Regions from separate parts of the Pseudolabrys taiwanensis genome, predicted to be linked through region 3. Evidence: predicted binding sites of a transcription regulator. Region 3 holds the regulator's gene; each other region holds the start of a gene.

Region 1 (9,541 bases), 1.7 Mb from region 3:
CAGTCGTGGAAGCGGATTTTGCCTTCCGTGGTTTCGGCCTCGAAATCCGGTGCGGTATCGCCAATCGCAAGCGTCATGACCAATCCTCCAATCGCTTATCTGCTGTGAGTTCCCACGCTTAATATAGGCCGGCGCGGTGGGTGGGAATAGGCTGCCGGCAAAGAGTACCGGGGCACTATGGTTTACCAGGCTGAGAGAACACGCCTTCGGTCACCCTTCGTTCCCGCGAAACATTATCCCCGCATCACCGCGCATAGCCATCGGTTAAGGTGCCGAGGAAAGCGACGATATCGCCGATCTCCTGCGCCGACAGCCGGGGCGTGTTCCCCGGCTTGCCGCCGAACGGCGGCTCGTCGTTGACGTTGCCTTGGTATTGGGCCGGCAGGTCGTCGAACTTGCGCACGTGCCCGGCGGCGTCGCGCGGGTACCACTTGCCCGGATCGGTGTCGCGCTCGACGTAGAAGGCGACGGCATCGCGCAGGCTGTGCATCTTGCCGTTATGGAAGAAGCTCTGCCGCAAGGCGACGTTGCGCAGCGACGGCGTCTTGAACAGCCCGCAGTATTCGGGCTTCCCGGCGAGATCGGTGCGTAAGGGACCGCACACGCCGAGATCGAAGAATTTGGGATCGGCATTGGCCGGGATGGCCGCGTTGCGCGGCACGCCGATCGCAATCAGACCGTAGTCGGTGAACTGCGGCGGCGTGCCGTCATTGCCGGGACTGCTGCGGTGGCAATTGCCGCAATTGCCTTTGGCCGGATCGTTGAAGAGGGCGAGGCCACGCGCTTCTTGCGGGGAGAGCTGCGCGCGGCCGGCAAGGTAAGCGTCGTACTTGCTGCTGTACGGGTAGAAGTCGCGCCACGACTGTTGGAAGACGTCGAGCGCGTGACCGATCGCGGCGGCCGCCTTCTTGCCGTCGTTGAAGATGTCGCTGCCGTAAAGCGCGCGCATGTCGTCGGCAAAGCCTGCCTGCCGGGCGCGCGCGGCGAGCGCATCGGCGTTCTCATTTGCCATCTCCACCGCGGAGAATAAGGGAAACAGCGCTTGGTCGCGGCGCTGGTCCATGCGGCCGTCCCACGTCAGGCCGCCGGTCGGGCCGTTGTCGACGCTGCCGTCGCCTTCGTCGTCCGCTTCGAAATAATGCTCGGTGAACGGCGGCACCGCCTGCAGGTATTTGAGGGAGGGTGCCGCGCGTAAGCCTGGCTGCCGCATGTCTTGGCCGCCGCGCTGGACGGGCAACGCATTCGCCGGCGCAAAGCCGTGCGCCGGATCGTGGCAGCTCGCGCAAGCCATCTGCCCCGAAGCGGAGAGGCTGGGATCGAAGAACATCCTGCGCCCGAGCGCTTCGAGCGCCGCCGCGCGCGCATAGGCTTGGTGGCGCGTCAGGCCGGCGTCCTCGGCGCCGGCCATACCGAGGCCAAGCGCCAGAACCAACGCAACACATGCGACCTTGGTCGAATAGAAGGGGCGGAGCACGGATGAAGGACCGTTCGGCCGGAGGGCCCAACCTGGAACGGCACCATGACACTAAATTGACAGCGCGGGGCGGTGCCCCGCTGCGGGTTCATCCGCCTGCCACACAACGCGACCTATCATCGCGCCTCGGGGCGGTCCATTCGTTTATTTCGAGGAGACATTATGAAGCGATCGGTTCTGGCTTTGGCGCTGGCGAGCACGGCGCTGACAAGCGCGTATGCACAGGCGCAGGGGGTGAAGGCCATCGATACCGTGGTGGTCATCTACGCCGAGAACCGCAGCTTCGATAACCTCTACGGACACTTTCCCGGCGCCAACGGCCTGCAGAACGTGACGCCGGAGATGGCCGTGCAGCACGACCGCGACGGCGCGGTGCTGGCCGAACTGCCGCCGGCGTGGGGCGGGCTGACCGCCAAGGGCGTGACGCCGCCGATCACGCAGGCGCAGAGCGAGCATCTGCCCAACAAGGTGTTCGCCATCGACGATCCGAACGGCTTCAATGCGCCGCTCAGCGTCACCACGCGCGACCTCTGGCATCGCTTCTACGAGAACCAGATGCAGATCGACGGCGGCAAGAACGACAAGTTCGTCGCCTATGCCGACGCCGGCGGTCTGGTGATGGGCTACTACGACGGCTCCAAGCTGCCGCTGTGGAGCGTGGCGCAGAAATACGTGCTCGCCGACAATTTCTTCCAGGGATCGTTCGGCGGCTCGTTCAGCAACCATTTCCAGCTCGTCTGCGCGTGCACGCCTTTCTATCCCGATGCCGACAAGAGCCCCGCGAAAGGCCTCATCTCGGTGGTCGAGGCCGACGGCGTCACGCTGACGCTGGCGTCCAATTCGCCGAAGTCGGCGATGGAAGGGCCGCCGAAATTCGTCAACAGCAGCAACCTGACGCCCGACTTCTACGCCATCAACACGATGCAACCGCCGTATCAGCCGAGCAACAACAAGCCGGCCGAGGGCGGCGACGCGCGCCTGGCCGATCCCAAGCTCGCGACGACGCTGCCGCCGCAGACGGAAAAGACGATCGGCGATCTTCTCAGCGAGAAGGGCGTGCAGTGGGCCTGGTATGCCGGCGCCTGGCAGGCGGCGCTCGACGGCAAAGGCGGCGCGCCGGTGCCGAATTTCCAATTCCACCATCAGCCGTTCAATTACTTCGTCCAGTACGCGCCGGGCACGGCGGCGCGCGCCGAGCATCTCAAGGACGGCGGCATGAACGGCGAAGCCTTTATCAAGGACATCGACGCCGGCAAGCTGCCGCCGGTCACCTTCTACAAGCCGCAGGGCAACCTCAACGAACATGCCGGCTACACCGACGTGGAATCCGGCGATAAGCACATCGCCGATGTCGTCGCGCATCTCGAGAAGAGCCCGCAATGGGGCCACATGTTGGTGGTCATCACCTACGACGAGAACGGCGGTTTCTGGGATCACGTCGCGCCGCCGAAGGCCGATCGTTGGGGCCCGGGCTCGCGCATTCCGGCCTTCATCATCTCGCCCTTCGCCAAGAAGGGCACGGTCGATCACACGCAGTACGATACGACGTCGATCCTGCGCTTCATCACCAAGCGTTTCGAGTTGCCGGTGCTGGCCGGATTGACCGCGCGCGACGCCGCGCTGAAAGCCAACGGCCAGGCCGCGCTGGGCGATCTCACCGCGGCGCTTGATCTGCCGCAATAGGATCGCGCGCGGTATACTTCACACCTGCCGGCGTAGGGCCGGCGGGTGTGACGCATGGACATCGACCAACTTCTCTATCGGCTCGCGGTCGCGCTCGGCATCGGTCTGTTGACCGGTCTCGAACGCGGCTGGCAGACGCGCGAGGCGATGCCCGGTTCGCGTGCGGCCGGCATCCGGACCTTCGCGCTGTGCGGCGTGCTGGGCGGGCTGACGGCGGCGCTCGGGCAGGCGACCGGCTCGGCCGAAGGCACGGCGCTGGTGCTCGGCATCGGCTTTGCCGCTTACGCGGCGGTGGTAGCGTTGTTCCAGCGCGAGGCCAACCGCGCGGCCGACACTTATTCCGCCACGACTTTGGTGGCCGCGCTGCTCACCTACATCCTCGGCGCCTATGCCGTGCTGGGCGACACACGCGTCGCCGCCGCGGCCGCGGTGGCGGTGACCGGCATCCTCGCGGCACGCGAGGACATGCATAGTCTGGTCGCGCGTCTCACCTGGCCCGAACTGCGCTCGACCTTGGTGCTGCTGGCGATGACGCTGATCGTGCTGCCGTTGCTGCCCGATACGCCGATCGGGCCGGCCGGCAGCGTCAATGCGCGCGACGTCTGGCTGATCGCCATCGTGCTCGCGGGCGTCTCCTTCGTCGGCTACGGCGCGGTGAAGATGTTTGGCGCCGAGCGCGGCGTTTTGCTGGCGGCGCTGGCCGGTGGTCTCGTGTCGTCGACCGCGGTGACCATGACCAGCGCGCGGCGTGCCGCCGCGGGCGAGGGCAGCGCCGAACTGCTCACGGCGGGAGTCGCCATCGCCAGCGCCGTCTCGTTTTTGCGGGTGTTGGCGATCGCGGCGGCGATCAAGCCGGACCTTGTCGCGCTGCTCGCGGCGCCGCTCGTCGCCGCGACTGTCGCGGCCTGCGTCTATGCCGCCATCACCGCCACATGGAGAGTCAAGGAGGGCGATGGCCGGGCGCAGCGTCCGGCAGAGTTCAAGAATCCGTTCAGCTTCTGGCCGGTGGTCGGCTTCGCGCTTTTTCTCGGTGCGGTCATCGTGCTTGGGCGCGTGGTCGGTGAGAGATACGGCGCGCAGGGCGCTTTGTTGGGCGCGCTCGCGGTCGGCCTTGCCGATGTCGATTCCATCACCGTCTCGCTGTCGCGGCTCGTGCCGCAACCGTTGAGCGCACTCGACGCGACGCAGGCGATCCTGGCCGCCGTGGCCAGCAACATGATGGCCAAGCTTGTCGCCGGCGCCGCCATCGGCCGTCACCGCTTCGCGGTCGAACTCACCATCGTGACCGCGCTCTGCTACGCGGCGGCCCTGGTCGGGCTCTGGGGTGCCGCCCTTATGACCGGCCGTTGACATTTTCGTTGCAACGCCGCAAGCCTGACGAAGTCCGGTCGAGGGGTGAAAATTCGGCATGTTCAAGCGCATTCTGATCGCCAATCGCGGCGAAATCGCCTGCCGGATCATCAAAACCGCCCGCAAGATGGGAATCGAGACGGTCGCGGTCTATTCCGACGCCGACAAGGATGCCCTGCACGTCGAGATGGCGGATGCCGCCGTCCACATCGGCCCGCCGCCCGCGGCGGAAAGCTACCTGATCATCGACAAGATCATCGCCGCCTGTAAGGCGACCGGCGCCGAGGCGGTCCATCCCGGCTACGGCTTCCTGTCCGAGCGCGAGGCGTTTCCGACCGCGCTCGCCGCCAACGGCATCGTCTTCATCGGTCCGAACCCCAAGGCCATCGCGGCCATGGGCGATAAGATCGAGTCCAAGAAGGCGGCGGCCGCGGCGAAAGTCTCCACGGTGCCGGGCCACCTCGGCGTCATCGAAGACGACAACGAGGCGATCGCGATCGCCGAACAGATCGGCTACCCGGTGATGATCAAGGCCTCCGCCGGCGGCGGCGGCAAGGGCATGCGCATCGCCCACAGCAAGGCGGAAGTGGCGGAAGGTTTCGCGCGCGCCCGCTCGGAGGCGAAGTCGTCCTTCGGCGACGACCGCGTGTTCATCGAGAAATTCATCGTCGACCCGCGCCACATCGAAATCCAGGTGCTCGGCGACAAGCACGGCAACGTCATCTATCTCGGCGAGCGCGAATGCTCGATCCAGCGCCGCAACCAGAAGGTCATCGAGGAGGCGCCGTCGCCGCTGCTCGATGAAGCGACGCGCAAGAAGATGGGCGAGCAGGCTGTCTCTCTGGCGAAGGCCGTCGGCTACGACAGCGCCGGCACCGTCGAATTCGTCGCCGGTCAGGACAAGAGCTTCTTCTTCCTCGAGATGAACACGCGCCTGCAGGTCGAGCATCCGGTAACCGAACTCGTCACCGGCATCGATCTCGTCGAGCAGATGATCCGCGTCGCCGCCGGCGAGAAGCTGTCGATCACGCAGAGCGACGTGAAGCTCAGCGGCTGGGCGGTCGAGAGCCGCGTTTATGCGGAAGACCCGTACCGCAACTTCCTGCCGTCGACGGGACGCCTGACGCGCTACCGGCCGCCGGCCGAGCGCGTCGAGGCCGGCGTCACCGTGCGCAACGACACCGGCGTCTACGAAGGCGGCGAGATCTCGCTCTACTACGATCCGATGATCGCCAAGCTCGTCACCCATGCGCCGACGCGTCTCGCCGCCATCGAAGCGCAGGCCGACGCGCTCGATGCTTTCGTCATCGACGGCATCCGTCACAACATTCCGTTCCTGTCGGCGTTGATGGCGCATCCGCGCTGGCAATCGGGCAAGCTCTCGACCGGCTTCATCGCCGAGGAATTCCCGCAAGGCTTCCATCCGCATCCGCCGGAAGGCGAGCGTGCCGACGTGATCGCCGCCGTCGCGGCCGCGGTCGATCATGTGCTGGGCGAACGCAAGCGCCAGATCTCCGGCCAGATCGCCGGCAAGGCCGTCACGCGCGAGAGTCAGCGCGCGGTATGGCTCGGCGAGCACGAAGTGCGTCTCGAAGTGAAGCGCGAGAACGGCACCATCGCCGTGCAGCTAGGCGGGCAGGGCGCGTGGCGGCATCTCGCATCGGATTGGAAGCCGGGCGATCCGATCTGGAACGGTGCCATCGACGGCAAAGCGGTCGCGGTGCAGGTGCGGCCGATCCCGAACGGTTTCGTGCTGGCTTATCGCGGTGTCGAGACGAAGGCTTACGTCTATACCGAACGCGAGGCGGCTTACGCGCGGCTGATGCCGGTGAAGCAGGCCGCCGACACCGGCAAGCTCGTGCTGTGCCCGATGCCGGGCCTCGTTGTCTCCATCGCGGTCAAGGAAGGCCAGGAAGTCAAAGCCGGCGAGACCGTCGCGGTGGTCGAGGCTATGAAGATGGAGAACGTGCTGCGCGCCGAGATCGACGGCACGGTCAAGAAGATCAACGCCAAGCCCGGCGACAGCCTGGCGGTGGACGCGGTCATTCTGGAGTTTGCCTGATTTAGGAACCCCTTACGCCGCAAGACGTTCGCTCCGTAAGTAAAGAGACTTACGGAGAGGTTCCATGTCGGTACAGGAACTGCCCGCCCAGGAGCAGCAGCGCCAGCCGGGCCGCGAAGACAAGATGTGGCCCGAGCCGGAGTATACGCCGAAGTATTCCGGCGTCGGCAAGCTGACGGGTAAGGTCGCGCTGATCACGGGTGGCGACAGCGGCATCGGCCGCGCCGTCGCGGTGGCCATGGCGCGCGAGGGCGCGAAGATCGCGATCGTCTATCTCGACGAGCACAAAGACGCCAACAAGACGCAGGCCGCCGTGCGGCAGGAAGGCAGCGACGCGTTATTGCTGCCGGGCGATGTCGGCGACGAGATATTCTGCGAGGCCGCGGTCGACGCAACGATCGAGCAGTTCGGGCGGCTCGATATCCTCGTCAACAACGCCGCCGAACAACACGAGACCGAGGACGTGCGCGAGATCGATGCCGACCAAGTCGAGCGCACCTTCCGCACCAACGTGTTCAGCTTTTTCTACATGACGAAACACGCATTGCGGCACATGCCTAAAGGCGGTGTGATCCTCAACACGACGTCGATCACCGCTTACCAGGGCCATAAGACGCTCATCGATTATGCGGCGACCAAGGGCGCCATCGTGTCGCTGACGCGCTCGTTGTCGGAAGCGTTGAGCGAGAAGGGCATTCGCGTCAATGCCGTGGCCCCGGGTCCGATCTGGACGCCGCTCATCCCGGCATCGTTCGATCCCGAGCATGTCGCCAAGCACGGCACCAGCGTGCCGATGCAGCGCGCCGGCCAACCGAACGAGGTGGCGCCTTGCTACGTCTTCCTGGCGAGCGACGACGCTTCATACATCAGCGGGCAGGTCCTGCATCCGAACGGCGGCAACGTCGTCGGGTCTTAACAACGGGACGGCCTAAGGTTGTTTTGGTGTCCGACAAGAGGAGGGCGAACGATGTCTCCGCGACGGAAGCGACCCACAGCGCGCGATCCCGAAACGAATACGCCCCCGCGCCAAAGACGCGGCGACGATCGGCGCCAGGCACCGGAGGAAACGCTGTCGTTGGATGCAGCCGGCGACGAGGACGACAGACGCACGAGCGAATACGAGCGGGAACTGGACCGGCTGGACGCTGCGACGAGCACGCGTCACTAGCTGTCGAGGCGCGCCGCGCTCTGCTATCGATGGGCGATGACGCTCTATTTCGCCTATGGCCTGAACATGGACCGCGCCGGCATGCGGCAACGCTGCCCGGGCGCGATCGCGCTTGGTCCCGCCGTGCTCGAACGCCATCGCTTCTTTATCGGTCTGGCCGGGTGGGGCTCGGTGCGAACGGCGCCGGGCGCGCGGGTGCATGGCGTCCTATGGCGTCTCACGCCGCGCGATCTTGCCGTGCTGAATGCCTACGAACTGTTGCACAAAGGCGTCTATGAGGTCCGCCATGTGCCGGTGCGCGTCGGCGCAAGACGGGTGTCGGCGCTGATCTATCAGTTGAGGCGGCGGCAGGACGGCCGCGCGCGTCCCGGCTATGTCGAGGCTTGCGTCGCCGCCGCGCGTAGTTGGGCGCTGCCTGAGCGTTATGTTCGATCCTTGCAGCGGTGGTCGCCGTCGCGCGGGGCGCGGGCGCGCGCGATCGATGTGCGGGAGGCGTCATGAGCCGCATGTGCCGGCATGTCGTGGTGCGGGGGCGGGTGCAGGGCGTCTATTTCCGCGCCTTCGTCGAAGAGGAGGCGCTCAAACGCGGCGTGCAGGGATGGGTGCGCAACCGGCGCGACGGTTCGGTCGAGGCGCTGTTCGTCGGCGCGGCTGAGAAGGTGCAGGCGATGATCGAGCTATGCCGCCGCGGCTCGCCGCCGTCGCGAGTCGATGCGCTGGAAGAGCGCGATGCGCTCGCGGAAGAGATCGACCTATGTCGGCCGGGCGACGTATTCTCCGTGTTGCCGACGGTCTGAGCGCCGAACGTTAGCGTGCAACGGTGCCGCGGAAGGCGGCCGCCAGCGCGCGCAAAGCGGCGCGGGCGCGCGGATCGGATACGCGGCTGTGAAGCACCGCGCTGGAGCTTCCGAGAGACGGCAGACCGAACTGCGGCCCCACATCGATGACGCCGGGCGGCGCGATGCGTTGCGCAAGCGGCGCCACGGCGAGACCCGCGGCGATCGCGGCGGCGATGGCCGTGACACCGCCGCCGGTGAACGCTTCCACCCACTCACGCTTGGCCTTTTCCAGGGTGCGGATCGCATGGGCGCGCACGCCGCAGGGCGCCGCCAGCATGGCGAGCCGCAGCGGTTCGTGTGACGATTGCCGATAACCCGGCGCGGCAAACCAGCCGAAACCGTCTTCGAACAATGTCTCGCCGCCACGGCGATGACGCTCACGCCGCACGACCACGGCATCGAGAGCGCCGGCGTCGAATGCCGCGATGAGATCGCCGGACAGGCCGATGCGGACATCGAGCCGCAGCGCCGGGTCGAAGCCGGCCATCCGCGCGAGCAGCGGCGCGAGGTCCGGACCGGCGACGTGGTCGCTGAAGCCGACGGTCAGCCGTCGCGGCGCGTCGTCGGGTGCCAAAGCGCGATCGTGCGCGGCCAGCAGATCGCGCGCGCGGGCGAGAAAGGCGGCGCCCGCATCGGTGAGGCGCACCGAGCGCGGCGTGCGTTCGACGAGACGCGCATCGAGGCGCTGTTCCAGCCGCTTGATCTTCAGGCTGATCGCCGATTGCGTCACGCCGACCGTCTGCGCCGCCCGGGTGAAACTGGCGAGGTCCGCCACCAGGGCGAAGGCGCGCACCGCATCGATGTCGAGGGCCGGGGAGAGATTTGTAGTTGTTATCACTGATATCACTAATCATGAGATAGTGAAATCATAGCCCGGGGCCTAGAAAGGTGTCCATCGCTTTCGATGGAGACATGTCATGCCCCTCATCACCGTTACCGTTTCCAGCCCGCATCCTCAGATGCCG
Region 2 (9,541 bases), 370 kb from region 3:
CCGGCGCATCGGCAAGCGGCACGCGCTCGTCGAAGGATTCACTGCCGCCGTCGTAATAGGTGTTACGCAGCGCCATGAGATCGGTGCGATAGCTGACGACGCCCGCGCCGGCGAGCTTCTGCACCACCAGCGGGAAGGGCGTGTCGGCAAAGCTCGCGGTCATGCATTCGGCGATCGTGGCGGTGTTCATGGGGTTGCTCCTCACACGGTGGGGTTACTGTCGTCCAAAGCCTGAATCAGCCGCCGCAGACCGCGATGCAGGGCGCCGACATGCGTGCCGGCGAGCTGGCGCGCGATCTGCGCATGACTCTGGCTGGCGGCCTTGTTGATTTTGGCCAGCGCCTCCTGGCCGCGGGCATTGAGCACGAGGAAGGGCGAACTGCGGTGATCGGGATTGGTCTCGAAGCTGGCCCAGTTCTCCTTCACCAGCAGATCTGCGATGCGCTGCACGTTCTGGCGCGACACGCCAAGGCGTCGCGCGATCTGCGGCACGGTACGCGGATCGACGGAGGCCGCGCTCATGACCTGCCAACGCGCCTGGGTCTGGCCGACGGTCGCGGCGATCGCCTCGCCACCGTCGCGAAAACGACCGGCCAGCTCGTAGATGTCCGCCACGATCAGCGGCAAGAGGGATTTGGCGTCGGCATTCATGGTATTAGGATGTCAGAATGACAAGTAATTGTCAATATCGACGGCGGCCGGCGCGGGGGTGAGAACCCCGTGAAAAGGCGCGTGCGTGGAGCGTTGTCGTTTCTTGCCGCGGATGGACCGTGCTCGGGCCCCTTACGCCGCCTTCTTCCACAATTGCCGCGACGCCATCGCCGCGCCTTCGGCGAGCGAGGCCATTTTCATCCAGACGATCTTGGTGTCGACCTGCACGCGGCCGGCAAAGGTGCCGAAGCCGCAGTCGACGCCGGCGATGACGTTCTCGCGGCCGACCACGCTGGCGAAGTTCAGGATGCGGTCGCAGACCACTTCCGGATGCTCGATGGTGTTGACGGTGGAGTCGATCACGCCCGGGATGATGGTCTTGCCGGCGGGCAGCTTGACGTCGCGCCAGATCTTCCATTCGTGCTCGTGCCGCGCATTGGCGGCGGGGAAGGAGACGGCGGCCGGACGGCCGGTGAGCACGATGTCGACGATGTCCTTCAACGGCACGTCGGTGTGGCGCGGCGCCATGGTCGAGCCCCAGCACACATGCATGCGCATGCGTTCCGGCGGCAGATCGCGCACCGCTTCGTTCAGCGCGGCGACGTTGGTGGCGATGATCTTGCGGTACTCGGCGAGCGGCAGATCGAGATAGACCATGTGCCGCAGCATCGCGAGGTCCGGGCAATCGAGCTGCAGGATGAAGCCGGCGTCGACGATCGCCTTGTATTCCTGCCGCATCACGCCGGCGAGCGCGAAGATGTAGTCCTCGTCGTTCTTGTAGAAGTTGTTCTTGAGATAGCGCGCGATCTGGCCGGGCGAGGGCGAGGTCATGAAGATGTCGGCGGCCTTGACGCCTTCCATCGCGCGCTTGGCGAGATCGATGTCGGCCTGGGCGGCGGCGAAATCCTTCCAGCCGACGGGACCCGAACAGGCGGGACGGTGCTGGAAGGGCGAGGCGAACTGCTTGAGGATTTCGGCCAGCTCGGGAAACTCCGGCTCGCCGGTGCCCATCGGCGGCGCGCTCTCGCCTTCGAAGCCGGTCAGGCGGTCGAGCACATGCACCGTATAATCGGTGCGGCCCTGCTCGCCGTCATTGACGATGTCGATGCCGCATTCGATCTGTTTGGCGATGACGAGCTTCACCGCCTTGTCGACCGCCGCGGCGAGGGCGGCCTTGTGTTGCCCCGGCTCGCGCTGCTCGGCGATCAGCAGGTCGACCACCTCCTTGGTGCGTGGCAGGCTGCCGGTGTGCGTGGTGAGAATGCGGTCGACGCTGCGTTGCATGGCTTCAGCCTTTCATAACCTGCTATTCCGGTATGGGCCTCTCCGCTGTCATGCGCGGGCTTGACCCGCGCATCCATGATGCAGTTCCGTGCATGACCTTCTTACATTTTGGTTTGCCCGTTGCGGCTCATCATGGATTGCCGGGTCATAAGGCGTTCACGTCCGTCTTCGGCGGCCTATGCCCGGCAATGACCGAGACTAGAATCCCTTGAACACTTCCGTCACGTGCTCGACTTCCGGCGGCGTGGCGAAATACGGACCGACCAGTTTGCGCCATTCCTGGAAGTCGTCGGAACCCCGGAAGTCGACCGTGTGATTCTCCAGCGTCGCCCACTGCACGAAGAGACGATAGCGCTGCGGATTTTCGTGCGAGCGCTGCAGGGCCATGCCGGTGCAGCCTTTGGCGCGCTTGAACAAAGGCGCGGCCTTCTGCACGCCGCTTTCGAACTCGGCTTCCGTGCCGGGCTTCACATCGATCTGCGCAATTTCAAGGATCATGGACGGGACTTTCACGAGTGGAAATAAGCAACCGCGCCATTATGAGCCGCGCACGCGCGCATGGAAAGGTCGAAGTCAGAACGCGCGCAGCCGCCGCAATGCCCAATAGCAAGCCAGACCGGCGAGCAGCGCGATGGTGGCTGCCACCCAGGTGCCGGCGTCGGTGTTTTGGAACGGCAGGTCCTTGGTGTTCATGCCGAAGAAGCCGGTGACCAAAGTCGGCGGCAGGATGCACGCGGTGAGCACCGACAGCACGAACAGCCGCTGGTTGGTCACCGCCATCATCTTGGAGTCGAGCTCGTCGAGCAGCAGCCGCGCGCGCTCGTGCAGCGTGGTCATCTCGTGATCGATGGCTTCGAGCTTCTGGCCGAGGCGCCGGATGGCGCGGCCGACCTGCGCGTTGTCGGCGGCGACGCGCGCTTCCAGCCGCGCGAACATGCCGCGCAACTGCGCCAGTTGCCGGTGCACGCGCACCGCCTGCAAGCGCACGCGGCCGATGCCGGCGCGGTCGCCGATCGGCTCGTCGCGCATGAGATGATCTTCGGCATCGTCGAGCTCGTTGCCGAGCTTCTCGCCCATGCGGCCGACGGCATCGGCGAAATGGTCGACCACGGCGTCGAGCAGCGATAGCGCGGTGGGAAAGCGCTTGCCGGCGTCGACGGCGCGGCGGATGGCGTCGAGCGAATGCGCCGGCCGGTTGCGGGCGGTGAGCAGAACCTTGTCGGTCAGCACGAAGCGCAACCGGACGAGATCCTCGCCGGGCTCGGCGAACTCCTGGTGCAGATCGGGCAGCACGCCCATCACTTCCTGGCCGACGATGTCGAGCTGCAGATGCCGGTCCTGGCCGGTGAGCAGTTCGCGGGCGATGTCCGACACCGGCGCGCTCTGCGCGATCCAGGCGCGGCAGCGCGTATCGGCGAGCCCGAGATGCACCCAGGTCCAGCCGGGCCCTTGGTCGGTCAAGGCCTGGTCGACCTGCTCGTTGGCAATCGCCGCGGCCGTGCCGTCCGGACCGAAGCGATAGATCCAGACGATCCCGGTCGCCGGATGGGCATCGGCAAGGTCGGCGGTACGCATGCTTTCGTCCTCTTATTCGCTGCGCGGCAGTTTGACGCTGTGCCGCAGTGTTCTCCAGCCGATGACAGGACGATGACAACGGCGTGGACGACTGAGCCTGCCGGTATCCGGACGCGACGAAGGGGTGGTTATTTGTTGAAAGGTCCGTGCCGGCGAGAGGCGTGAGCACCTGCCGAGAACGTAGGGCTACCGGTTGCGGCACGTCATCATGGATGCCCGGGTCAAGCCCGGGCATGACGGAGAGTGTGGGGCGGCTGCCTTTCAACACGGTCATTGCCGGGCTTGACCCGGCAATCCATGATGCCGTCCCGCGATGGCAGCCTATTGGGTCTATTTGCTCACCAACAATCCGCGCAGCACGCTTTATGTGGGCGTGACGAACGATCTTGTTCGCCGCATCTACGAACATCGCGAAGGTCTGGTGAAAGGCTTCACGCAAAGTTACGGGCTCAAGATGCTCGTGCATTTCGAGCAATACGATGCGCCGTACGACGCCATTCAGCGCGAGAAGAACATCAAGCACTGGCCACGGCTGTGGAAGCTGCAATTGATCGAGGCGTCGAACCCACAGTGGCGTGATCTCTACAACGACATCACGCGCTGAGCTTCATCATGGATTGCCGGGGCATCAGGGCGTTCACGCCCGTCTTCGACGGGCTATGCCCGGCAATGACCGTAGGGAGGGGCGCCCCACATTCTCCGTCATGCCCGGGCTTGACCCGGGCATCCATGACGAGCTGCCGCAAGTGAGAGCCGCCGGTGTTTGTCCGGCTGTGCCTTACTCCGCCGCCTGTTGATCGTCGAGGTCGATGAAGCCGCCGGACTGGTGACGCCACAACGCCGCATAATGGCCGTTGGCGCGCAGCAGTTCCTCGTGCGTGCCCTGTTCGACGATGCGGCCGTGATCGAGGATCACCAAGCGGTCCATCTGCGCGATGGTCGACAGCCGGTGCGCGATGGCGATCACCGTCTTGCCGGCCATCAAGGTGCCAAGGCTCGATTGGATCGCCGCTTCGACCTCGCTGTCGAGCGCGGAGGTCGCTTCGTCGAGCACCAGGAGCGGCGCGTCCTTCAGGATCACGCGCGCGATGGCGACGCGCTGACGCTGGCCGCCCGAAAGCTTGACGCCGCGTTCGCCGACATGGGCGTCGTAGCCCTTGCGGCCGATCTGATCCTCGAGATCGAGAATGAAATCGTGCGCGTGCGCGAGCTCCGCGGCACGGACGATCTCGGCCTCGGTCGCTTCCGGCTTGCCGTAGCGGATGTTGGCGCGGATCGAGCGATGCAGGAGCGACGTGTCCTGCGTCACCACCGAGATCTGCGCGCGCAGGCTCTCCTGCGTCACCTTGGCGATGTCCTGGCCGTCGATCAGGATGCGGCCGCCCTCGACCTCGAAGAACCGCAGCAGCAGGTTGACCAAGGTCGACTTGCCGGCGCCGGAGCGGCCGACGAGGCCGATCTTCTCCCCCGGCTTGACGGTGAGGTTGAAGTTCTCGATCAGCCCGCTCTCGCGGCCATAGCCGAACGAGACGTCGTCGAAGCGGACTTCGCCCTGCGAGACCGCGAGCGCCGGTGCTTCCGGCGCGTCGACCAACGTGTGCGGGCGGGCGATGGTCATCATGCCTTCCTGCACCACGCCGATGTTCTCGAAGATCGAGGTGATCTGCCACGCGACCCAGCCGGACGCCGCGACGATCTGCGTCGTCATCGGCAGCGCCATGGCGACCGTGCCGACGCTCACCTGGCCGTGCCGCCACAACACGATGGCGAAGGCGCCGGTCGCGGTGATCAGAGCTGCGTTGAGCAGGATCAGCGTCAGCGCGAACAAGGTGTTCAGGCGCAGCGACTCGTGGAAGCGGCCGGTGTGCTGGTCGATCGCCTCGCGCACATAGGCGTCCTCGTCCTTGGCGCGCGCGAACAGCTTCACCGTGACGATGTTGGTGTAGGTGTCGACGATGCGGCCGGTCAGCATCGAGCGCGTTTCCGACATCACCTTCGACTTGTCGCGCATGCGCGGCACGAAGATGCGCAGCATCACGATGTAGGCCGCGAACCAGACGAGGATCGGCAGCGCCAGCCACGGATCGGCGGAGGCGAGCAGGACCAGCGAGCTCGCGCCGTAGACGATGATGAACCAGACGGCCGTGAGCAGCGCGACCAGGCTTTCGCGGATCGCCGGGCCGGTCTGCATCACGCGCGTCGCGATGCGGCCGGCGAAGTCGTTCTGGAAGAAGGCCCAGGACTGGCGCACGACGTGCCAGTGGTTCTGCCAGCGGATGCGGTTCGACACGTTCGCCGCGATCGCCTGGTTCATCAGCAGTTGCTGCGTCATGTAGGCGGCCGGACGCGCGACCAGGAGCACCGCGGCCATGGCGGCGAGCATCGGCCAGGCGACGGTGAAAAGCTCTTCCGGCTTGGTGTTGGTGACCAGCGTCACCACCCGGCCGATGAAGACCGGCACGGTGACGTCGAGCACCGCCACCACGAAGCCGGCGGCGAACAAGCCGATGAACAGGCCTTTGGCCTGGCGGGCGAAGTGCCAATAGAACGCGACGAGGCCGGGCGGCGGCTCGGTGGCGCCGGTCGTGGCGGTGGGCTTCAGCGTGCGTTCAAACAGGCGAAACATGACACGTAATCTGGCATTTCCAACGCGAGCGCGCGCGGCGCCTCGGGGGCGTCGCGCGCGGCCGCTCATTCAGGGGTCGATTCCCTCAAGAAATAGACCCCTATCGTGTCGACAGCATGGCGCTTGGCAGCAAAACTGTCTCTGCCTTTGTCCCGTCACCTTGAGGTGGCCGCGCATGTCTATGCGCGGCCCTCGAAAGGCGACGGCCCCGGACTCCTCGGCCGTTCATCCTTCGAGGCTCGCTTCGCCCGCACCTCAGGATGACGGGACAAGGAATGCGTCAGGCTCCTCACGCCACCGCGTATTTGCCGCGGCCGAAGTAGCGGTCTTTCTGGTCGTCGGTGGCGGTGTCGCGCGCGGACGTGATGGTGGCGACCTTGGCGAGCGCGCGCTTGACGCCGTCGCGGGCTTCCAGCTTCTCGACCCAGGCCTTCACATGCGGGCGCTTGGCGGCGTCCAGGCCGAGGAAGGCCGCGTTGCGCAGCCACGGGAACGCGGCCATGTCGGCGATGGTGTATTCGTCGCCGGCGATGAAGGGACGGCCGGTGAGGCGCTGCTCGTAGACGTCGAAGATCTTGTTGACCATGGTGCGGTAGCGGCTGGCGCCGTATTCCTGGCCGGGGCCGGCGAATTTCGAGAAGTGCACGAGCTGGCCGCACATCGGCCCGAGATTGGCCATCTGCACCATCAGCCACTGCGTCATGTCGAAATAGGCGGTCTTATCCTTGGGCACGAACTTGCCGGTCTTGTCGGCGAGGTAGAGCAGGATCGCGCCGGATTCGATCACGGTGTAGGGCTTGCCGCCCGGGCCTTCGGAATCGACGATCGCCGGGACTTTCTGCAACGGATTGATCTTGGTGAATTCCGGGGTGAACTGCTCGTTCGCCCACACGTCCACGGTCTTCAAGTTGTACGGCAGTTCGCACTCCTCGAGCATGATAAATATCTTCTGCACGTTCGGGCTGGTCAGCGCATAAAAGTCGATCATGGGATTTTCTCATTCGGAAAAGGCCGCGGGAGCGCGGGCCGGTCTGTATAGACGAAGATGGGTAAGGTTGTCTCACGCGCCGCTATTGCTGTTGCTGTTGTTGCGCCTCGGCGGCTTTGCGTAAGCAGGCGGGGCAGAGGCAGTCCTCGCCGCCGATCGCCGGCAGCGGCAGCTTGACGCTTTCGTCGTTGCACCAGCAGCCGCCGCCCAGACGGCATTCGAATGTCGCGCCGCAGCGCGCGCAGGCGAGTTGCCGGGGTGGAAGGCGTGACGCGTCGGTCATCGGCGGAAGGCTCCTGTTGTCACATTCCATTCTCGAATCGTGCCTATGGCAATGGCCATGCTGTCTCCTGCCACGATCGAACTTGTCGGCGCAGCCGGCGCCACGCTCACGACATTGTGTTGGTTGCCGCAGGCGGTAAAGGTGATCCGCGACAAGGATACGCGCGCGCTGTCGCTGCCGGCCAATCTCGCCTTCACGCTCGGCGTCGCGCTGTGGCTCGTCTACGGCATCGCGCTCAACAACTGGCCGCTGATCGGCTCGGAGAGCGTTACCTTGGCGCTGATGCTCACCATCGTGGCGACGAAGCTGCGGTACGGGTGAGGGGGGCTTGCGCCGATGTCGCCCGCATGCGCGGAGCGAAACGCGGGGCAGTCCGCAGATTTTGCGGCGTCATCGTCGGGTGGCGCTTTGCGCCGACCCGTTGATTCATCCGGGCTACTCACTCTTCACCGGCCCGCGCCACAAACTCCGTTCATTCCCGCGCAAGCGGGAATCCAGCGCTGGGTCCCCGCTTCCGCGGGGACGAGCGGGATGTGAGTCGATTCAGCTAAACTAAATACGCTACTGCCCGCCGCCGATGCCGACGAAGCCGCCGATCTTCCAGGCATTGCCTTCCTTCATGTAGCAGAGCTGGTCGTTGCCGATCGGGGCGATGCTGTCGGTCGAGACATAACCGATCTTGCCGTCCGGCGTGACGATGCGCAGGAAGGCGGTCGAGGCCGGCTTCTCCTCCGGCATCACGCGTACGAAGGCCTGCCCGAGCTTGCCGGTCACCGGCGCATCGGCCGCGGCCTTCGCATGCACCTCGATGTTGGGCGAGACCGGATAGCCCCATTCGGCGATGTCGGTCTGCGTCGCCTTGAGCAGCGCATCGAAGGCGACGCCGTCGAACTGCGGATCGGCCGGCGCGCAGACGACGCCCTTGCGCGGACCCGTCGGTCCGGCGGTCGGATCGTCGGCATAGCTCGCCAGCATGTCCCATCCCGCGCTGTCTTTGTTCGAAAGACCGAGCGCGGCGGCCAGATTGTCGATGCCGGACTTCTTGCTGTCGGCGCGGTCGCCGCTTTCGCCTTCCCAGAAGAAGCCCTTCGCCACCACCAGCGGCGCCAGCGCGGCGCGATCCTTTTTCTGCGCGGCGTCGGCGAGCTGCTTGCGCAAGGCGTCGAACGCCGGATCCTTCATCTCGGCCGGCGGCGTGAACGCCACTGCCTTGTAGGGCTTGGCCGGCGCGATTTGCGGCGCCTGCTGCTGCGGCGGCTGCGCTTGTTGTTGCGGCGCCTGGCCACGCGGCGCGGGCTGCGCCAAGGCGCCACTGGCACCGATCAACAGCAGGACGGCGGCCAAGCCCGCCGGGCGTGAAATGTGCATCGCGTCGCTCCCTCTTCCAAGCGGACGGGGCTTTGCGCAGGGCCCGATGCCGCGCCGCCATCATACCGCGCCGGCGGGCGGGGTGGCGGCCGTATCACACAATTTTGCAGGCCGCCGTTGCCCGGCGCGTCGCGGCTGCGCGCAAAAAACGAGCGGTCCCGTGCGGATCGCCGGCGGGACCGCCAAGAAGGGGCTACGCGGAACTGTTGAACGCAGTACCCGTTCTTGTTACCGCGCCGGTTTGACAGGCCGGTGACGGGATTCGCGCTGTGGACAGGCTTCGATACGAAGAATTTATGCGGTCTCCGCGCGGCCGTTCTCCGTCGACAGGCGTTACGTCGCGTGCATACCATTCGACCGCCGCCGCCGATCGGCGCGTTGCCGGCCCGGAGACCGCATGCCCGATCTCATGACCGCGCTTGCGGTGCTGATCTTCCTGGCGACCTATACGGTCGTCGCGCTCGGCAAGATCCCGCTCTATCGCATCGACCGCGCCGGTGCCGCGCTGCTCGGCGGCAGCCTGATGGTGGCCGTCGGCGTGTTGTCGCTGGACGATGCCTACCGCGCCATCGACCTCAACACGATCACGTTGCTGCTTGGCATGATGATCGTCGTCGCCAATCTGCGCGTGTCTGGCTTCTTCCGGCTGGTCAATGGCTGGATCGTCACCCATGTCCGCCATCCGCTCGGTCTCTTGACGGCGGTGGTGCTGGCATCCGGCCTGTTGTCGGCGTTCCTGGTGAACGACACAATCTGCCTCGTGCTG
Region 3 (9,541 bases):
GCTCAAGTTCTTCGCTTGGGCCTACAAGAACGGCGGCAAGATGGCTGAAGAACTCGACTACGTGCCGATGCCGGCCAATGTCGTGAAGGACATCGAGGCTACCTGGAAGTCCGACATCAAGGACGCCAGCGGTAAGTCGCTGTTCTAATCCAAGGAAAGTTGGGGAGGGGCGCCATGGGTGCCTCTCCCTTTCTCACCGCCTCGCCAGAGGTGGCTTGTCTTACGGCCGCAAGGTCGGTTGAGTGGCTCCCTGACGCAGTGCAAGCCGAAGGAGAGCCCGCGTGCAATCATCCCGGAGGGGACCCGTGGTGGACGTTGCGTTACAGGGCGGGGCTGCCAGCGTGGCCCAGCAGGTCGATCGGGCTAAGGTTCTTCAACGCCTGCGCATGAGTGACGCGGTGTTCCGCGGTCTGACGCGTGCCGCGGCCATTACCGTTCTGATCATTCTCAGTGGTATCATTATTTCGTTGGTTTACGGCTCGTGGCCGGCGCTGCGTGCGTTCGGTCTGACCTTCCTGGTCGATGAGTCCTGGAACCCGGTGACGGAGCGCTTCGGCGCGATCGCGCCGATCTACGGCACCATCGTCACTTCGGTCATCGCCATGCTGATCGCGGTTCCGGTCGGTCTGTTCATCGCGATGTTCCTGACCGAGCTGTGCCCGATGTGGCTGCGCCGCCCGATCGGCATCGCCATCGAGTTGCTCGCCGGCATCCCCAGCATCATCTACGGCATCTGGGGCCTGTTCGTGTTCGCCCCTTTCCTACAGCAATATGTGCAGCCGTTCCTGATCGAGGTGTTCGGCAACGTTCCGGTGCTGTCGACGCTGTTCGCCGGCCCGCCTTACGGCATCGGCGTGCTGACCGCCGGTCTGATCCTCGCCATCATGGTGTTGCCCTTCATCACCTCGATCTCGCGTGACGTGTTCGAGGCGGTGCCGCCGGTGTTGAAAGAAGCGGCCTACGGCCTCGGATGCACCACCTGGGAAGTCGCCCGTTACGTCGTGCTGCCCTATACCCGCGTCGGCGTCATCGGCGGCGTCATGCTCGGCCTTGGCCGTGCGCTCGGCGAAACCATGGCGGTGACCTTCGTCATCGGCAATGCCCACCACATATCCGGCTCGATCCTGGCGCCGGGCACGACGATCTCGGCGACCATCGCCAACGAATTCACCGAGGCCGTCGGCGATCTCTACACCTCCTCGCTGATCGCGCTCGGTCTGATCCTCTTCGTCATCACCTTCATCGTTCTCGCCTTCGCGCGACTGATGCTGATGCGCCTCAATGCCAAGGTGGGAGGCTAACGCCATGGCGCTTTACGACACCCGCCGCGCCCGCAACAAGTTGGCCGTCGGCCTTGCGATCGCCGCAACCCTCTTCGGCCTTGCTTGGTTGGTGCTGATCCTTGCGGTCCTGCTCTGGGAAGGCTTCAGCGGCCTGTCCCTGCGCGTCTTCACCGAGATGACGCCGCCGCCTGGCGCGGCCGGTGGTCTGCTAAACCCGATCATGGGCAGCCTGATCATGACCGTCATCGCGGTCGTGATCGGTACGCCGCTGGGCATGCTCGCCGGCACGTACATGGCGGAGTACGGGCGCTACGATAAACTCACCGCAGTGGTGCGTTTCATCAACGACATCCTGCTCAGCGCTCCGTCGATCGTCGTCGGTCTGTTCGTCTATGAGATCGTCGTGGCGCAGATGGGCCACTTCTCCGGCTGGGCCGGGGCCATCGCCCTCGCCGTCATCGTGGTGCCGGTGGTGGTTCGCACGACCGAGGACATGCTGACTCTCGTGCCCGACACGCTGCGCGAAGCAGCCGCCTCGATCGGTTTGCCGCGTTCGCTGATGATCAAGAAAGTCGCCTACCGCGCCGCGCGCGCCGGCATGGTCACCGGCGTGCTGCTAGCCGTGGCGCGCATCTCCGGCGAAACCGCTCCGCTGTTGTTCACCGCGCTCAACAATCAGTTCTGGAGCATGAACATGAATGCGCCGGTGGCCAGCCTGCCGGTCGTGATCTTCCAGTTTGCGCTGAGTCCCTACAAGGACTGGCAGGAACTGGCGTGGACCGGCGCTCTCATCATCACCCTGGCGGTGCTGGCGCTTAGCATCACCGCACGTTCCCTCGCGGCACAGAGAAAGTCATGAACAGCGTAGCATCGTTCACCGTTCCGACCGTCAACAATGCGCCGATCAACGTCGAAGGTTTGACGGAGAAGATCTCCGTGCGCGATCTCGACTTCTTCTATGGCGAGCATCGTGCGCTGAAGAATATCAACGTGCCGCTCTATAAGGGTAAGGTCACGGCGTTCATCGGTCCGTCCGGCTGCGGCAAGTCCACGCTGCTGCGAATCCTGAACCGCATGTACGATCTCTATCCGAACCAGCGCGCCGCTGGTCACGTCCGCTTGGATAACGAAGATATCCTGGCGCCGTCGCAGGATCTCAACCTGCTGCGCGCGAAGGTCGGCATGGTGTTCCAGAAGCCGACGCCGTTTCCGATGACGATCTACGAGAACATCGCCTTCGGCATCCGGCTTTATGAGAAGCTGTCTAAGTCGGAGCTCGACGACCGCGTCAAGAGCGCCCTTGAGCGGGCCGCGCTGTGGAACGAGGTCAAGGACAAGCTCAACGCCAACGGACAATCGCTGTCGGGCGGCCAGCAACAACGTCTGTGCATTGCCCGCACGGTCGCCGTGCGCCCCGAGGTGATCCTCTTCGACGAGCCGTGCTCGGCGCTTGATCCCATCTCGACGGCCAAGATCGAAGAGCTGATCGACGAGCTCAAGGACGATTACACGATCGCGATCGTCACCCACAATATGCAGCAGGCGGCGCGCGTCTCCGACTTCACGGCCTTCATGTATCTCGGCGAAATGGTCGAATTCGACGAGACCACCAAGATCTTCACGACCCCGACCGATCGTCGCACTCAGGATTATATCACCGGCCGCTTCGGCTAGCGCGCGACAAGAGCGCGAAGGACAACGACAAATGACCGACCAGCAACATACCGCGAAAGCCTTCGATTCCGACTTGCAGGACTTGTCCCGCATGGTTGCCGAGATGGGCGGACTTGCCGAAAAGCAGGTGGCCGAAGCCGTTGCCGCTCTGGCCCGGCGCGACACCGCGCTGGCGCAGCGCATCACCGAGGCCGACACCAGCATCGATAAACTGCAGCACGAGATCGAGGAAAAGGCGGTTCTCACCATCGCACGTCGTCAGCCGATGGCGGTCGACCTGCGCGAGATCGTTGGCGCGTTGCGCCTTGCCAACGATCTGGAGCGTATCGGCGATCTCGCCAAGAACATTGCCAAACGCGTCATTGCGCTGAATGCGGAATTTCCCCCGCCGAAGCTGATCCGCGGCGTCGAGCACATGACCGATCTACTGCTCGAGCAGCTCAAGACGGTGCTCGATGCTTATGTGCGCCGCGACATCAGCAAGGCGCTGTCGGTGTGGCGCGGCGATGAAGAGATCGACGCGGTGTGCACCTCGGTGTTCCGTGAGCTGCTCACCTATATGATGGAAGACCCGCGCAACATCACCTTCTGCATCCACCTGATGTTCTGCGCGAAGAATATCGAACGCATGGGCGATCACGCCACCAACATCGCCGAGACCGTGCATTACATCATCGAAGGGCGCCCGATTGCCGACAAGCGGCCGAAGGGCGACACCACGACCATCCCGGCGTTGCGTGCGGCGGGGGAGTAACCGCGAGACCATAAGATGAGCGCCCGCATCCTGATCGTCGAAGACGAGGAGCCGCTGACGATGCTCCTCCGCTATAATCTCGAAGCGGAGGGATACGAGGTCGAAACCGCCGCCCGCGGCGATGAGGCCGATACCCGCCTGAAAGAAGCGACCCCCGACCTGGTCGTGCTCGATTGGATGCTGCCGGGCCTCTCCGGCATCGAGCTTTGCCGTCGTCTGCGGGCCCGCCCCGAAACACGGCAATTGCCCATCATCATGCTCACCGCGCGAGGCGAGGAGAGCGAGAAGGTGCGCGGTCTGGCGACCGGCGCCGACGATTATATCGTCAAACCGTTCTCGGTGCCGGAACTGCTTGCGCGTGTGCGCGCGCTGCTGCGCCGGGCCAATCCAGAGCGGGTCGCCAACGTGTTGACCATCGGCGATCTCGAGCTCGACCGTGAAAAGAAACGCGTCTCGCGTTCGGGCCGTGCGATCGATCTCGGCCCGACCGAGTATCGCCTGCTCGAGTTCCTAATGGAGCGTCCGGGTCGCGTGTTCTCGCGCGAGCAGTTGCTCGACGGCGTCTGGGGTTCGGACATCTACATCGATGAGCGGACCGTCGACGTCCATGTCGGCCGTCTGCGCAAGGCGATCAATCGTGGCCAAGCCGCCGATCCGATACGGACCGTGCGCGGCGCCGGCTACGCGCTCGACGACCGCTTCGGGCGGATGAACTAGTGCGCGCTTATCCCTCCCCCGCTCGCGGGGAGGGTGGCGAGCGAAGCGAGCCGGGTGGGGGTCGCTTTCAATTGCGACGTTACTCACCCCCGGCGCTGCGCGCCGGACCCTCCCCTTTCAGGGAAGGATAAGAAAGCAAAAACAAAAAGGCCGGGCAGTGCGCCCGGCCTTTTTCGTGATCGGTTGATTGCGCTCAGCCTCTGAATGCCCGCTTCTCACGTCGGCGATCATTGGCCGGCTGATAGGCCACGCGGCAGTGGAACGAGCAGTAAGGTTGTTCGTTCGAGGTGTCGCCGCCGCAGAAGAAGAAGTCCGACGCGCCCGGATCACCCACCGGCCAGCGGCAGGTATGCTCGTTGAGCTGCAGCAACGTCTTGCGCTGCTCCGTCGGAATTTCGATCAGTTCCGGCTCGGGCTCCGGCTCGTACTCGTAAGCGAGCGCGGTATTGCCGCGGACTGCCGGCCGCGAAACGCGCAGCATGTGACCGGAAGAGCGCGCTTTACGCGGCCGCGGCGCGGCCGAGGACGGGCTCTTGGCGCGGCCGGAGAGGCCCAGGCGATGCACCTTGCCAATCACCGCGTTGCGGGTGATGCCGCCAAGCTCGGCCGCGATCTGACTGGCGGAAAGCCCGTCCGACCACAGCTTCTTGAGAAGTTCGACCCTCTCGTCCGTCCAGCCCATCGGTATTCTCCCAGGCGCCCTAGCCTTGGTTAGAATCCATCCCCGACGACCGGTGCCTCCCCAAGCGGGCACCCGGACGCGTACGCTCCAGGGATGAACTAGAAATCTATCTCGCCGTACGAAATGTCGTACTGACTTGACCAAAACGCTACAATATGGGGTGACTCGCGTGCAAGCACCGCGCGGGCCCAAACCGCAGCTACCAACAGTTTTCCAATAGAATCCGGGCTTGCGGCGTAATTGAGTCCGCGAATCGCTCGGCGCCAAAAGGTTGACTTGGAGCCGCCCGGCAATAAAATACGTCGTAACAGTGCCGCCCGGCGAGGCGGCACGTTTCGTTTTGGCCCGCGCATGCACCCGAACCCGGGCGACCGGCGCGGGGAGACATCCAGCCGATACCGAGCAGGATCGGCCTGATGATGAAAGAAGTTGGCCGTGACCTCGCACCTTTTGCCGACCTACGCGCGCGTCGATCTCGCTTTTGAGCGGGGTGAGGGCGCTTGGCTTTATACGGCTACGGGCGAGCGTTATCTCGACTTCACCTCGGGCGTTGCCGTCAATGCACTCGGTCACGCCCATCCCAAGCTGATCGCGGCGCTGACCGAGCAGGCGCACAAGGTCTGGCACGTGTCCAATCTGTACCGTGTTCCCGGCGCGGAACGGCTGGCCGATCGCTTGTGCGCGGCCTCCTTTGCTGACTTTGCGTTCTTCTGCAACTCCGGCACCGAGGCCATGGAAGGCGCCATCAAGATGGCGCGCAAGTATCACGCCGTATCGGGTCGGCCCGAGCGGTTCCGCATCATTACGTTCGAAGGCGCGTTCCACGGCCGCACGCTGGCGGCGCTCGCCGCGACCGGCAACAAGAAGTATCTTGAAGGCTTCGGCCCGCCGGTCGAAGGCTTCGACCAGGTGCCTTACAACGACATCGAGGCGGTCAAGAAGGCCATCGGTCCGGCAACCGCCGGCATCCTCATCGAGCCGGTGATGGGCGAGGGCGGCGTGCGCGTCGTGCCGCATTCCTTCCTGCGGGCGCTGCGCGAGCTGTGCGACCAGCACGGTCTCCTGTTGATCTTCGACGAGATCCAGACCGGCATCGGCCGCACCGGCGCGCTGTTCTCGTATCAGCTCTCGGGCGTGGAGCCCGACATCATGACGCTGGCCAAGGCTCTCGGCGGCGGTTTCCCCATTGGTGCTTTCCTCGGCACGGCGGAAGCGGCCAAGGGCATGACCCCGGGCACACACGGCTCGACCTTCGGCGGCAACCCGCTCGCCGTTGCAGTCGCCAACGCGGTGCTCGACGAGGTGATGGCCGATGGCTTCCTCGAGGGCGTCAAGCAAAAGACGCTCAAGCTGAAGCAGCGGCTCGCCGAGCTGAAGGATCGCCACGCCTCCGTGATCGCCGAGGTGCGCAACGAAGGCCTGCTGATCGGCCTGCGTTTGGTGCCGCCGGTCGCCGAAATGGTGGATGCGCTGCGGGCCGAGAAGATGGTGGCGCCGGCCGCCGGCGACAACGTCCTGCGCCTCCTGCCGCCGCTGATCATCGGCGACGAAGAGATTGCGTTCGCAGTCGACGCCATCGATCGCGCCTGCCAGCGGCTGGCGCAGGCCCACGCTCCCGCCAAGGGAGCCGCCTGATGTCTGGCAACGACGTGCGGCATTTCCTTGATCTGATTGATATTCCGAAGCCGGTCCTGCATGGGCTCATCGACAAGAGCCGTGCGATGAAGGCCGAGCGTGCCAAAGGCGTGCGTCGCGCGCCGCTCGAGGGCAAGACGCTGGCGATGATCTTCGACAAGCCGTCGACGCGCACGCGCGTGTCCTTCGACGTCGCCATGCGCCAGCTCGGCGGCGAGGCGATCATGCTGACCGCTCAGGAGATGCAGCTCGGACGCGGCGAGACGCTCGCCGACACCGCGCGCGTCCTGTCGCGCTTCGTCGACGCCATCATGATCCGCACGCTCGATCACGAGGCGGTCGCGGAGATCGCGCGCTATGCGACGGTGCCGGTGATCAACGGGCTGACGCGCCGGTCGCATCCCTGCCAGGTGCTGGCCGACATCATGACCTATGTCGAGCATCGCGGCCCCATCCAGGGGCGCACCCTGGCTTGGTCGGGCGACGCCAACAATGTCTGCGCCTCGCTGATGCACGCTGCGGAACGCTTCGACTTCCGTCTGCGCGTCGCGACCCCGCCGGAACTCAAGCCGAAGAAGTGGCTGATGGACTGGGTGAAGTCCTCCAAGGCGGCGATCGAGATCGGCGATGATCCGGAAGCGGCGGTGAAGGATGCCGACTGCGTCTTCACCGACACCTGGGTATCGATGGGCGATCGCGAGGCCAAGCACCGCCACAACATCCTCAAGCGCTATCAGGTCAATGCCAGCCTGATGGCCAAGGCGAAGCCGGACGCGTTATTCATGCACTGCCTGCCGGCGCATCGCGGCGAGGAAGTCACCGACGAGGTGATCGACGGGCCGCAGTCCGTGGTGTTCGACGAGGCCGAGAACCGTCTGCACGCGCAGAAGGGCCTCCTCGCCTGGTGCCTGCACGCCGACGCCTGAGAGAGCGGCGTTACAGCGGATCCACCCGCGCTGCCGTCCGGCGGCGCGGCCGTAATGTGCCCGGCCAGCCACACTGCTGTCGCTAAGAAGACGTGGACGCCCGGCATAAAGCCGGACGGGACGACCGAGATCTCAGGACTCGAAATTCGGCGCTCGTGCGCTACATAAGACGTCATGACCGACATGAGCGACTATTCAGCGATCCCGACCCGGGCACCGTCCGCTGCCACCGTGGACGATGCCGTGCTGCCGTTCGAGGTTTCTAGCCTCGATCTGCGCGGCCGCGTGGTCCGTCTCGGCCCCGTGGTGGACGAGATCCTCGAGAAACACGCCTACCCGCAACCCGTGGCCAAACTTCTCGGTGAAGCCTTGGTGCTCACGGTGATGCTCGGTTCGGCCCTCAAGATCGAGGGCCGCTTCATTTTGCAGACGCAGGCCGATGGCCCGGTGCGGATGCTGGTGGTCGATTTCATGGCGCCCAACAAGGTGCGCGCCTGCGCGCGCTTCGATCAGGATCGCGTTGCCGAGGCTATTGCCGCGGGCAAGACCGATGCCGGTACGTTGCTCGGCGACGGCCATCTCGCGATGACCATCGACCAGGGGCCCGATATGAGCCGCTATCAAGGGCTCGTGGCCCTCAATGGCGGCAGCCTGGAGGATGCCGCGCACGAGTATTTCCTGCGCTCCGAACAGATTCCGACCCGCGTCCGGCTTGCCGTCGCGGAGGAACTGCGCGCGCGCGAGGGCGGTGCCACGCATCGCTGGCGCGCCGGCGGTATCATGCTTCAGTTCCTGCCGAAGTCAGCGGACCGCGCGCGCGTCGCCGACCTTCATCCTGGCGATGCGCCGGAAGGCGTCGAGGCGCATGCCGTCGTGGAGGACGAGTCCTGGGTCGAAGGCCGCGCGCTGGTGTCGACTGTCGAGGACGTCGAACTGATCGATCCTGAACTGTCGAGCGAGCGCCTCGTCTATCGGCTCTTCCACGAGCCGGGCGTGCGCGTGTTCGAGGCCACTGATGTGCGCGCGGAATGCTCCTGCTCGCGTGACGCCGTGGAGAGCATGCTCAAAAGCTTCTCGCAGGATGACCGCGATCACATGGTCGAGAACGGCAAGATCTCCGTTACCTGCGAGTTCTGCAGCGCGAATTACGAGTTCGCGCCCGCCGATGTGGGCGCCAACGAAAGCTGACGGCGCGTGCTAGCATGGCGGCATGCGCCCGATTCTCGCCGCTCTGCTGGTGATCGCGCCCGCCGCCGCAAGTGCGGAAAGTTGTCCGGCACCGCTCGCCGCCGCCCATAAACTTGTTCTGGTGACAGCCACGACGCTTGCAAGCAGCACGGCAAGCCTGCAACGCTTTACCCGCGCCTCACTTCAATCGCCGTGGCTGGCAGACGGAGGCCCGACAACGGCGCTGATCGGCCGCAACGGCGTCGCATGGGGATATGCGTTTCGCCGCATGGCGCGGCCCGGCGAGCCGATCAAGACCGAAGGCGACAAGCGCGCGCCGATCGGCTTCTATCGTCTCGGTGCGAGCTTCGGATTTACGCCGTCGTTACGCCAGGACCAACTGCGGATACGCGCCGATACCGTCTGCGTCGACGACGCGTCATCTCCTGCCTACAACACCATTACCTCGCGTGCGCGCATCGGCAGCGAGGTGCATGGCGAGAACATGGCGCGCGTGCCCTACTACCGGCATGGCCTCCTGGTGGATTATCCCACCAGCCGCGCGGCGCGCGGTGGCTCGTGCATTTTCGTCCATCTGTGGACGCCGAATAATAAAGGAACTGGCGGCTGCGTCGCTTTGCCCGAGCCGCAGCTCATTAGTCTCCAGCGCTTTGCCGAAAGCGGTGCCGTGCTCGCCATTCTG

Evidence for each region. Region 3 encodes PhoB, which activates phosphate uptake and scavenging genes when phosphate is short. Its sites were predicted from a motif close to TGTCATNNANCTGTCAT; they were not measured.
Region 1: DW352_RS03365 (acid phosphatase) is a predicted target of PhoB. The motif match lies at 1,520-1,536, and genes of this name have one in related genera.
Region 2: DW352_RS23885 (CorA family divalent cation transporter) is a predicted target of PhoB. The motif match lies at 3,572-3,588, and genes of this name have one in related genera.

Annotation. Positions count from the first base shown of each region.
Region 1 covers NZ_CP031417.1:709,668-719,208, forward strand. The annotation lists gene DW352_RS03355 (peroxiredoxin) at 1-77, opposite strand, end outside; gene DW352_RS03360 (cytochrome-c peroxidase) at 245-1,408, opposite strand; gene DW352_RS03365 (acid phosphatase) at 1,637-3,157, shown strand; gene DW352_RS03370 (MgtC/SapB family protein) at 3,212-4,507, shown strand; gene DW352_RS03375 (acetyl-CoA carboxylase biotin carboxylase subunit) at 4,566-6,569, shown strand; gene DW352_RS03380 (SDR family oxidoreductase) at 6,634-7,485, shown strand; gene DW352_RS03385 (gamma-glutamylcyclotransferase family protein) at 7,774-8,238, shown strand; gene DW352_RS03390 (acylphosphatase) at 8,235-8,534, shown strand; gene DW352_RS03395 (LysR family transcriptional regulator) at 8,545-9,414, opposite strand; gene DW352_RS03400 (tautomerase family protein) at 9,494-9,541, shown strand, end outside.
Region 2 covers NZ_CP031417.1:5,021,953-5,031,493, forward strand. The annotation lists gene DW352_RS23865 (DUF1398 domain-containing protein) at 1-190, opposite strand, end outside; gene DW352_RS23870 (MarR family winged helix-turn-helix transcriptional regulator) at 202-651, opposite strand; gene DW352_RS23875 (cobalamin-independent methionine synthase II family protein) at 784-1,935, opposite strand; gene DW352_RS23880 (antibiotic biosynthesis monooxygenase family protein) at 2,134-2,433, opposite strand; gene DW352_RS23885 (CorA family divalent cation transporter) at 2,509-3,510, opposite strand; gene DW352_RS23890 (GIY-YIG nuclease family protein) at 3,824-4,114, shown strand; gene DW352_RS23895 (ABC transporter ATP-binding protein) at 4,289-6,136, opposite strand; gene DW352_RS23900 (glutathione S-transferase family protein) at 6,426-7,124, opposite strand; gene DW352_RS23905 (cysteine-rich CWC family protein) at 7,207-7,407, opposite strand; gene DW352_RS23910 (SemiSWEET family sugar transporter) at 7,465-7,728, shown strand; gene DW352_RS23915 (hypothetical protein) at 7,969-8,775, opposite strand; gene DW352_RS23920 (ArsB/NhaD family transporter) at 9,173-9,541, shown strand, end outside.
Region 3 covers NZ_CP031417.1:4,652,686-4,662,226, forward strand. The annotation lists gene pstS (phosphate ABC transporter substrate-binding protein PstS) at 1-148, shown strand, start outside; gene pstC (phosphate ABC transporter permease subunit PstC) at 387-1,301, shown strand; gene pstA (phosphate ABC transporter permease PstA) at 1,306-2,142, shown strand; gene pstB (phosphate ABC transporter ATP-binding protein PstB) at 2,139-2,957, shown strand; gene phoU (phosphate signaling complex protein PhoU) at 2,989-3,711, shown strand; gene phoB (phosphate regulon transcriptional regulator PhoB) at 3,727-4,428, shown strand; gene DW352_RS22170 (GcrA family cell cycle regulator) at 4,622-5,110, opposite strand; gene DW352_RS22175 (aspartate aminotransferase family protein) at 5,540-6,745, shown strand; gene argF (ornithine carbamoyltransferase) at 6,745-7,671, shown strand; gene DW352_RS22185 (Hsp33 family molecular chaperone) at 7,846-8,859, shown strand; gene DW352_RS22190 (hypothetical protein) at 8,882-9,541, shown strand, end outside.